Regions from separate parts of the Streptomyces solicamelliae genome, predicted to be linked through region 1. Evidence: riboswitches for the same ligand, from Rfam matches in the RefSeq annotation. Region 1 holds a riboswitch; the other holds the start of a gene.

The links. A riboswitch is a leader RNA that binds a small molecule or an ion and turns the genes downstream of it on or off. The one in region 1 is predicted to bind S-adenosylmethionine.
Region 2: another riboswitch for S-adenosylmethionine. It lies ahead of ABZO31_RS08445 (aminotransferase class V-fold PLP-dependent enzyme); the one in region 1 lies ahead of thrC (threonine synthase).

Annotation. Positions count from the first base shown of each region.
Region 1 covers NZ_CP160404.1:3,244,390-3,248,954, reverse strand. Annotated here, with positions in the region: gene ABZO31_RS14955 (alpha,alpha-trehalose-phosphate synthase (UDP-forming)) at 1-1,322, opposite strand, end outside; gene ABZO31_RS14950 (hypothetical protein) at 1,387-1,542, opposite strand; gene ABZO31_RS14945 (glucosyl-3-phosphoglycerate synthase) at 1,596-2,546, opposite strand; SAM riboswitch class I at 2,693-2,841, shown strand; gene thrC (threonine synthase) at 2,859-4,148, shown strand; gene ABZO31_RS14935 (MoaD/ThiS family protein) at 4,179-4,454, shown strand.
Region 2 covers NZ_CP160404.1:1,822,328-1,826,892, reverse strand. Annotated here, with positions in the region: gene ABZO31_RS08455 (cytochrome b) at 1-737, shown strand, start outside; gene trpD (anthranilate phosphoribosyltransferase) at 868-1,932, shown strand; SAM riboswitch class IV at 2,010-2,126, shown strand; gene ABZO31_RS08445 (aminotransferase class V-fold PLP-dependent enzyme) at 2,313-3,692, shown strand; gene ABZO31_RS08440 (Lrp/AsnC family transcriptional regulator) at 3,754-4,035, opposite strand; gene ABZO31_RS08435 (rhomboid family intramembrane serine protease) at 4,032-4,565, opposite strand, start outside.

The DNA.
Region 1 (4,565 bases):
TGCGGGGGCAACGCGGTCGCCGCGGCGGCCAGCCGCTTGGTGCGCTCGGCCCGCTCCGCCGACGGCATCGACAGGGCCTGATGCAGGGCCTCGGCCGTGGCGGTCACGTCGTACGGGTTCACCGTCAGCGCGTCCTCGCGCAGCTCCTCGTACGCGCCCGCACCGTCCGACAGGACCAGCGCGCAGCCCGCCTCGGAGACCACCGGTATCTCCTTGGCCACCAGGTTCATGCCGTCCCGCACGGGGTTGACCAGGGCCACGTCGGCCATCCGGTACACCGCGAGCGAGCGCGTGAAGTCGTCCCGCACGGAGACCAGCACCGGCTGCCAGTCCGGCGTGCCGAACTCCGCGTTGATCTCCTCCGCCAGCTCCGTCACCGCCGCGGTGTACGAGCGGTACGCCTCCAGGTCCTGCCGCGAGGGGTACGCTGAGGCCAGGTGGACCACCCGGCCGCGCCACTCGGGGTGGACCATCAGCAGCTCCCGGTAGGCCAGCAGGCCGCGCAGGATGTTCTTGGACAGCTCCGTGCGGTCGACCCGCGCGATCGTCCGCCGGCCGCCGGTCTCCTCGCGCAGCCGGGCCAGCCGCTCGTCCACCGCCGGCCGGTACGCCAGCGCCCGCAGATCCTCGCCGTCGACACCGAGCGGGTACACCCGCACCCGGGCCGTGCGCCCCTCGTCGTCGAGGCGCGAGCCCGACACGAACGCCTGCGCCCACGACCAGGTGTGGAACCCCAGCTCGTCCGCCCCGAGCATGCCCCGCACCAGCTCCTCGCGGACGTCCTGCGGCAGCATCCGCAGGGAGTCCGGCGACGCCCACGGCGTGTGCGTGAAGTGGCCGATCCGCAGGTCGGGGCGGAGCTCCCGCAGCTGCCCCGGCACCAGCGCCAGGTGGTAGTCCTGCACCAGCACGCAGGCGCCGTCCTCCGCCGCCTCGGCCAGCGCCTCGGCGAAGGCGCGGTTGTACGCCCGGTACGACGCCCAGCGGCGGCGGAACTCCGCGTCGAAGACGGGCTCGCGCGGCACGTCGTACAGGTGGTGGTGGAGGAACCACAGCACCGAGTTCGCGATCCCGTTGTACGCGTCGTCGTACACGCCCGGGTCGATGTCCAGCATCCGGACGCCCGGCTCCGCGACGCCCCGCCGCACCGCCTCGCGGTCGCCGTCGCCCAGCGCCGCGCAGACCCACAGGCTGTCCTCCGCCGCGACCGCGCTCAGGCCGGACACCAGCCCGCCGCCGCCCCGCCGGGCGTCGAGCGTGCCGTCGTCCCGGCGGACGTAGCTGACCGGACCGCGGTTGGAGGCGACGAGAACAGTGGCCATGTGGCGAACCTAGCCCGTCCCGGAACCGCTCAAACGTACGCCCGGACAGGGTGGCGACAACCCGTCACCGGTCCCGCCGCGCCCGGGCCGCCGCCCGCGCCACGACGCCCGTCGCGCCCAGGGCGAGCAGCAGCCCGCCGAGCAGCCACAGACGCTCCCCGCCGTGCCCGGAGGATGCCGCGCCGAGCAGCTCCCCCTCCAGCGTCACTTCATGGATCAACTGTGTAAATCGCATGAAAACGGAATCTAGTCACCCGGCCGCGCCCGGCCCGGCTACGCCACGCGCCTGCGCGCGTACTCCGCGATCTCCGCCATCGGCGGCCGCTCCTCGGTGTCCACCGGGTACGTCCGCGGCACGAACCCCGCCCCACCGTCCGCGGCCCGCTCGAACTGCGTCAGCTCCGGCCGTACGAGGTGCCCGCGCGACAGCCGCACCTGCGCCGTCCGGTAGATCGCCGCCGCCATCCGGCCCAGCGCCTGACCGCCCTGGTGACGGTGCTTGCGCACCCCCACGTCCACCTGCGCCAGCGCGTCCAGGCCCACCGTGTGCAGCGCGTCCACCAGGAGCCCCAGCTCCACCCCGTACCCCACCGGGAACGGCAGCCGCTCCAGGAGCGTGCGCCGCGCCGCGTACTCGCCGCCCAGCGGCTGCACGAAGCCGGCCAGCTGTGGCCAGTGCAGGTTCAGCAGCGGCCGCGCCACCAGCTCCGTCACCCGGCCGCCCTGGCCGGGAGCGTCGCCCAGCGGCCGGTCGTACATCGCCTTGACGAACTCCACGTCCGGGTCCGTGAGCAGCGGCCCCACGATCCCCGAGACGAAGTCCGCCGAGAAGTCCCGCAGGTCCGCGTCCACGAAACAGACCACGTCACCGCTGGTCGCGAGCAGCGAGCGCCACAGCACCTCGCCCTTGCCCGGCAGCGCCGGGATCCGCGGCAGGACCGCGTCCCGCGCCACCACCCGCGCCCCGGCCGCCGCGGCGACCTCCGCCGTCCGGTCCGTGGACCCGGAGTCCACCACCACCAGCTCGTCGACCAGCGGCACCGCCTCCGACATCAGCTCGCGGCGGATGACCGACACGATGTCGCCGACCGTGGCCTCCTCGTCGAGCGCCGGCAGCACCACGCTCACCGTCGTCCCACGCTTGGCCGCCAGGATCTGCTCCATCGGACGGTCGGCCACCGACCAGGAGCGCCTGCCCAGCCAGCGCTCCACTTCATCCAGCACGTCGGTTACTCCCCAGTTGCTGCGGTCTGTGATCCATCTCGCGGTTCGGACGACTATCTCAACCGCCCGTGCCTTCGGTTACAGTCTTGAACAACGCAGCGGCCCGGTGCATGTCGGGGTCCCGACCGCGTTCCACAATCGAATACCGCTCATCCAGAGGGGCAGAGGGATACGGCCCGTTGAAGCCCCGGCAACCCTCCAGTCGGTTCTCCTGCGCGATCGCGCCGCGAGGCTCCCGGCTAGGGAAGGTGCCAAATCCGTCTCATGGCGAGATGCGCCATGAGGAAGATGAGGAGAAAGGGCCTCGCCTCCATGGCTGTACAGACGGTTGCAACCACCCAGAATTCGGTCGATCTCGGTCCCGCGACCGGCCTCTCCTGCCGCGAGTGCGGCGAGCGGTTCGCGCTCGGCCCGATCTTCGCCTGTGAGCTGTGTTTCGGCCCGCTCGAAGTCGCGTACGACCTTCCCACCGGTGACCCCGAGGCGCTGCGCAAGCAGATCGAGGCCGGCCCCGCCAACATCTGGCGCTACGCCCCGCTGCTGCCCGTCCCGACGGACGTCGCCGTGAAGCCCAATCTGAACCCCGGCTGGACCAAGCTCGTCCAGGCCGACAACCTCGCCGCCGCGCTCGGTGTCGAGCCGGGCAAGCTGTTCGTCAAGGACGACTCCGGAAACCCGACGCACTCCTTCAAGGACCGCGTCGTCGCCCAGGCCCTCGAGGCCGCCCGCGCCTTCGGCTTCACCACCCTGTCCTGCTCCTCCACCGGCAACCTGGCCGGCGCCGTCGGCGCCGCGGCCGCCCGCGCCGGCTTCCGCTCCTGCGTGTTCATCCCGCACGACCTCGAGCAGGGCAAGGTCGTCATGGCCGCGGTCTACGGCGGCGAACTCGTCGGCATCGAGGGCAACTACGACGACGTCAACCGCTTCTGCTCCGAGCTCATCGGCGACCCGCTGGGCGAGGGCTGGGGCTTCGTCAACGTCAACCTGCGGCCGTACTACGCCGAGGGCTCCAAGACCCTCGCGTACGAGATCTGCGAGCAGCTCGGCTGGCAGCTGCCCGACCAGCTGGTCATCCCGATCGCCTCCGGCTCCCAGCTCACCAAGATCGACAAGGGTCTGCAGGAGCTCATCAAGCTCGGCCTCGTCGAGGACAAGCCGTACAAGATCTTCGGCGCCCAGGCCGAGGGCTGCTCCCCGGTCTCCGTCGCCTTCAAGGCCGGCCACGACGTCGTACGGCCCCAGAAGCCGAACACGATCGCCAAGTCCCTCGCCATCGGCAACCCGGCCGACGGCCCGTACGTCCTCGACATCGCCCGCCGCACGGGCGGCGCCGTGGAGGACGTGAACGACGAGCAGGTCGTGGACGCCATCAAGCTGCTCGCCCGCACCGAGGGCATCTTCGCCGAGACCGCGGGCGGCGTGACCGTCGGCGTGACGAAGAAGCTCGTCGAGGCCGGCGTCCTCGACCCCACGCTGACGACGGTGGTCCTCAACACCGGCGACGGCCTCAAGACCCTCGACGCGGTCGCCGAGACCTCTCAGGCCACCGCCGTCATCCGCCCGAGCCTGGACGCGTTCCGCGACGCCGGCCTGGCCCACTGAGCCGACTGAAGCGACGACAAGGGAGAAGCCATGAGCGTCAACGTCCGCATCCCCACCATCCTCCGCACCTACACGGGCGGGCAGTCCGAGGTCCCGGCCGAGGGCACCACCCTGGGTGAGGTCATCGCCGACCTGGAGAAGAACCACACGGGCATCGCCGCCCGCGTCCTCGACGACCAGGGCAAGCTTCGCCGCTTCGTCAACGTGTACGTCAACGACGACGACGTCCGCTTCGAGCAGGGCCTGGAGACGGCGACGCCGGACGGTGCGGGCGTCTCGATCATCCCGGCCGTCGCCGGAGGCTGACCGTCGAGCGCAGTGCCGGCGGCTGCCGAGTTACCCGCGGTATCCGAATTGCCCCTTCTGGTGAAGAACCGGAGGGGGCAATTCTGCATGGTTGAGCGCGGTAGAGTTGGG
Region 2 (4,565 bases), 1.4 Mb from region 1:
ACCAGGTGTCCACCGGCGCACAGCCCGACTGGTACATGGGCTTCGCCGAGGGTCTGATCCGTGTCATGCCGGGCTGGGAGATCGACTTCGCGGGCCACACGCTGGTCCTCGGCGTGATGATCCCGCTGGCGATCTTCCCGGCGGTCCTCGCGGCCATCGCGGTCTACCCGTTCATCGAGTCCTGGATCACGGGCGACAAGCGCGAGCACCACATCGCGCAGCGCCCGCGCAACGCTCCGACGCGCACCGGCTTCGGTGTCGCCTGGATCACCGCGTACATGGTCATGCTCGTGGGCGGCGGCAACGACATCTGGGCGACGCACTTCAACCTCTCGATCAACTCGATCACCTGGTTCGTGCGGATCGCGTTCTTCGTCGGCCCGGTCATCGCCTTCATCGTGACCAAGCGGATCTGCCTGGGTCTCCAGCGCCGCGACCGCGACAAGGTGCTGCACGGCCGCGAGTCCGGCATCATCAAGCGCCTGCCGCACGGTGAGTTCGTCGAGGTCCACACGCCGCTCAGCCAGGGCGAGCTGCACCTGCTCACCGCGCACGAGCAGCACGAGCCGGCCGAGCTGCCGCCCGCCGTCGACGAGAACGGGGTCGAGCGCAAGATCGGCCGCATGGAGAAGCTGCGGGTCAAGCTCAACAAGGGCTACTACGGCGAGGGCAGCCAGATCGCCAAGCCCACCGCCGAGGAGTACAAGGAGATCCAGAGCGGCCACGGCCACCACTGATCACCTGCACCACCCGACCTGAGGTCGCCACGGCAGGAGCCCCGTCCATTCGCTGGACGGGGCTCTTTGCCGTCCCCGGGGGTCGATAGGGTGGGAGTGGAATTTTCCCGGTACGAGATCAGGAGCGACCATGAGCGCTGTGACCCCCGCTGGAGGCACCACCACGGCGGACCGCTCCTGGCCCGTCGTCCTGAACGGCCTGCTCGACGGCCGCGACCAGAGCGCGGAGGACACCGCCTGGGCCATGGACCGGATCCTGCGCGGCGAGGCCACCGACGCGCAGATCGCCGGCTTCGCGGTCGCGCTGCGCGCCAAGGGCGAGACGGTGGAGGAGATCACCGGACTCGTCCGCACCATGTACGCCCACGCCAACCTGATCGAGGTCCCCGGGCCCTCCGTGGACATCGTCGGCACCGGCGGCGACGGGGCGAAGACGGTCAACATCTCCACCATGTCGGCGATCGTGGTGGCCGGTACCGGCGCCAAGGTCGTCAAGCACGGCAACCGGGCCGCGTCCTCCGCCTCCGGCGCGTCCGACGTCCTGGAGAAGCTCGGCGTCAACCTGGAGCTGACCCCGAAGCGGGTCGCCGAGGTCGCCGAGGAGGCCGGCATCACCTTCTGCTTCGCGGTGAAGTTCCACCCCGCGCTGCGGCACGTCGCCGCGGCCCGCAGGGAACTCGGCATCCGGACCACCTTCAACTTCCTCGGCCCGCTCACCAACCCGGCGCGCGTGGAGGCCCAGGCGACCGGCGTGGCCGACCGGCGGATGGCCCCGATCATGGCCGGAGTCCTGGCCGAACGCGGCTCGTCCGCGCTGGTCTTCCGCGGCGACGACGGCCTGGACGAGCTGACCACCACCGCCACGTCCACGGTGTGGGTGGTCCGCGACGGCGCGGTCCGCGAGGAGTCCTTCGACCCGCGGGACGTCGGCATCGACCTCGTCCCCGTCGAAGCGCTGCGCGGCGCCGACGCCTCGTACAACGCCGACGTCGCCCGTCGGCTGCTGACCGGCGAGACCGGCCCGGTGCGGGACGCCGTCCTGCTCAACTCGGCGGCCGCGCTGGCCGCGCTGAACCCGGGCGAGGGCACCCTTGCGGAGCAATTGCGCGCCGGGATCGAGCAGGCCGCCGAGTCGATCGACTCCGGGGCCGCCCGCCAGGCCCTGGAGCGCTGGATCGCGGTGAGCAACGCGTAGACGCGCCGTCGCGCGGCCCCGTCCGGATGACGGACGGGGTTGCGCGGTACGCGAGCAGTGGCATACGTTCAGCAACAGGTCATGAGTGACAGCCTCGAAGCCCCGGCTGGCTGTCCGGCAACCCTCCGTCCGTGGCGGGGTGCCCCGGGTGAAGACCGGGCCGTGGACAGCAAGGTCCACGGCAAGCGCGGACCCCTGCGCCAACCCTGGGGTCCTGGTCCTCAAGGGAGCAGTCTCGTGAGCAAGCGAATGCGATAGGGCTTCCCGGCCCCTTCTCCGCACCCCCTTATTCCTTTTTCCGTGCGCCTCCGCGGCGACGCGTCGTCCGCGTCGCTCCGTGTCGAGGCGCCGAATTCGCCTGCCTCGTCCGGGAGTTCGCCATGTCTGTTTCCGCCGTCGCCACCACCGCCGCCGCCACCGATGCCGCTGTCCGCGAGCCGCTGCCCGTCCTCGGCCGGGACGTGACCGTTCCGCTCGTCACGGGCGGTGAGGTGGCGTACGCGGCGCTGGACTACGCGGCCAGTGCCCCGGCGCTGCAGCGGGTGTGGGACGACGTGGCGGCGTACGCCCCGTACTACGGCAGCGTGCACCGCGGTGCCGGGTACCTCTCGCAGTTGTCCACCGACCTGTTCGAGAACAGCCGGGCCACGGTGGCGGAGTTCCTGGACTGCCGGGACGGCGACCAGGTCGTCTTCACCCGCTCGACCACCGACTCGCTCAACCTGCTGGCCGCCGTACTCCCCGAGGGCTGCCAGGTGTTCGTCTTCGAGACCGAGCACCACGCCTCCCTGCTGCCCTGGCAGGACGCCCAGGTCACGTACCTGAACGCTCCGCGCACCCCGCAGCAGGCCGTCGACACCCTGGAGCGCGCCCTGGCCGACCGGGATCCTCACGGCCCGGCGCTGGTCTGCGTGACGGGTGCGTCGAACGTGACCGGTGAGCTGTGGCCGGTCCGTGAACTCGCCGCCGCGGCGCACGCGCACGGCGCGCGGATCGTCCTCGACGCCGCGCAGCTGGCCCCCCACCACGCGGTCTCCGTGCGGGAGTCGGACGTGGACTGGGTGGCGTTCTCCGGCCACAAGCTGTACGCGCCGTTCGGCGCCGGCGTCCTGGCCGGCCGGGCCGACTGGCTGCAGGTGGCGGAGCCGTACCTGGCCGGTGGCGGTGCGTCGCGCACGGTGGCCCGGCGTGCCGACGGCGGGGTGCACGTGGAGTGGCACACCACCGCGGCCCGTCATGAGGCCGGCTCGCCCAACGTCATCGGCGTCTACGCCATCGCCGCCGCCTGCAAGGCCCTCACCGAGGCCGGCTTCGACTCCCTCGTCGCCCGTGAGCAGCACCTCATCGACACCGTCCGTGCGGGTCTGGCCGAGGTGCCGGAGGTCAGGGTGCTCTCGCTGTTCGGCGACGACGCGCCCCGCGTCGGGGTCATCTCGTTCGTCGTGGAGGGCTGGAACAGCTCCCACTTCGCCGCCGCGCTCTCCGCCGAGTACGGCATCGGCGTCCGCGACGGCCTCTTCTGCGCCCACCCGCTGGTGCGCACCCTGCTGGGCAGCGACCCGCAGGACGCCGGTGAGTGCGGGGCGCCGGAGGCCGGGCCCGGTGAGCCCTCCCTGAACGCGATCCGGGTGAGCTTCGGGGCCGGTACGCCCGACGAGCACGTCGAGCGGTTCGTCGCGGCCGTGAAGGAGCTGGTCCGGGACGGCGCGCAGTGGAAGTACCGCACGGAGGACGGCCGCTGCGTTCCCGACCGTGGCTGATCGCCCACTCGTACGGGTGAAGGGGGCTCCCTGGCGGGGCCCCCTTCCTCGTGCGACCCGCCTACGACTCCAGGCCGATGGCGAAGGCCGCCTCCAGGTCGTGCTGGGAGTACGTGCGGAACGCGACGTGCGTGTCCGTGGCCTCCACGCCGGGGATCTTGCTGATGCTGCCGGGGATCACGTCCGCCAGATCGTCGTGCCGGGCCACCCGGACCATGGCGATCAGGTCGTAGGTGCCGGTCACCGAGAAGACCTCGCTGACGCTGTCCAGCGCGGCGATCGACTCCGCGATCTCGGGGATGCGGTCCACGCTGGTCTTGATGAGCACGATCGCGGTGATCATGGCTGGCGTTCTCCCTCGGTCGCCGCGGCTGGAGCCTTCACCCTATCTCTCCGCGCGAAGCGCCCCCAGGCGTAGAGGAAGCCCAGCGCGAAGCCCACCACGTGGGCCAGATACGCCACGCCCGGACCGGGCCCGGCGGCGCTGGCCGCGAGCCACTGCAGCACGAACCAGAAGACCAGCACCATCCAGGCGGGGAAGCGCAGCGGCAGGAACAGCAGGAAGGGGAACAGGCTGGTCACCCGGGCCCGCGGGAAGAGGAACAGGAACGCCCCGAGCACCGCCGAGATCGCCCCCGACGCCCCGACCAGGGTCTGCTCGCTGGTCGCGTGGGCGGCCGCGTACGCGAGCAGCGCGAGATAGCCGCAGCCGAGATAGAAGAGCAGGAACTCCAGCCGGCCCATCCGCTCCTCCGCCATCGCGCCGAACACGGAGAGGAAGAGCATGTTGCCGAGCAGATGCAGCCAGCTGCCGTGCACGAACAGCGCGGTCAGCGGGGTGAGCAGGGTGCGCGGCTCGCTGCTCATCAGCTC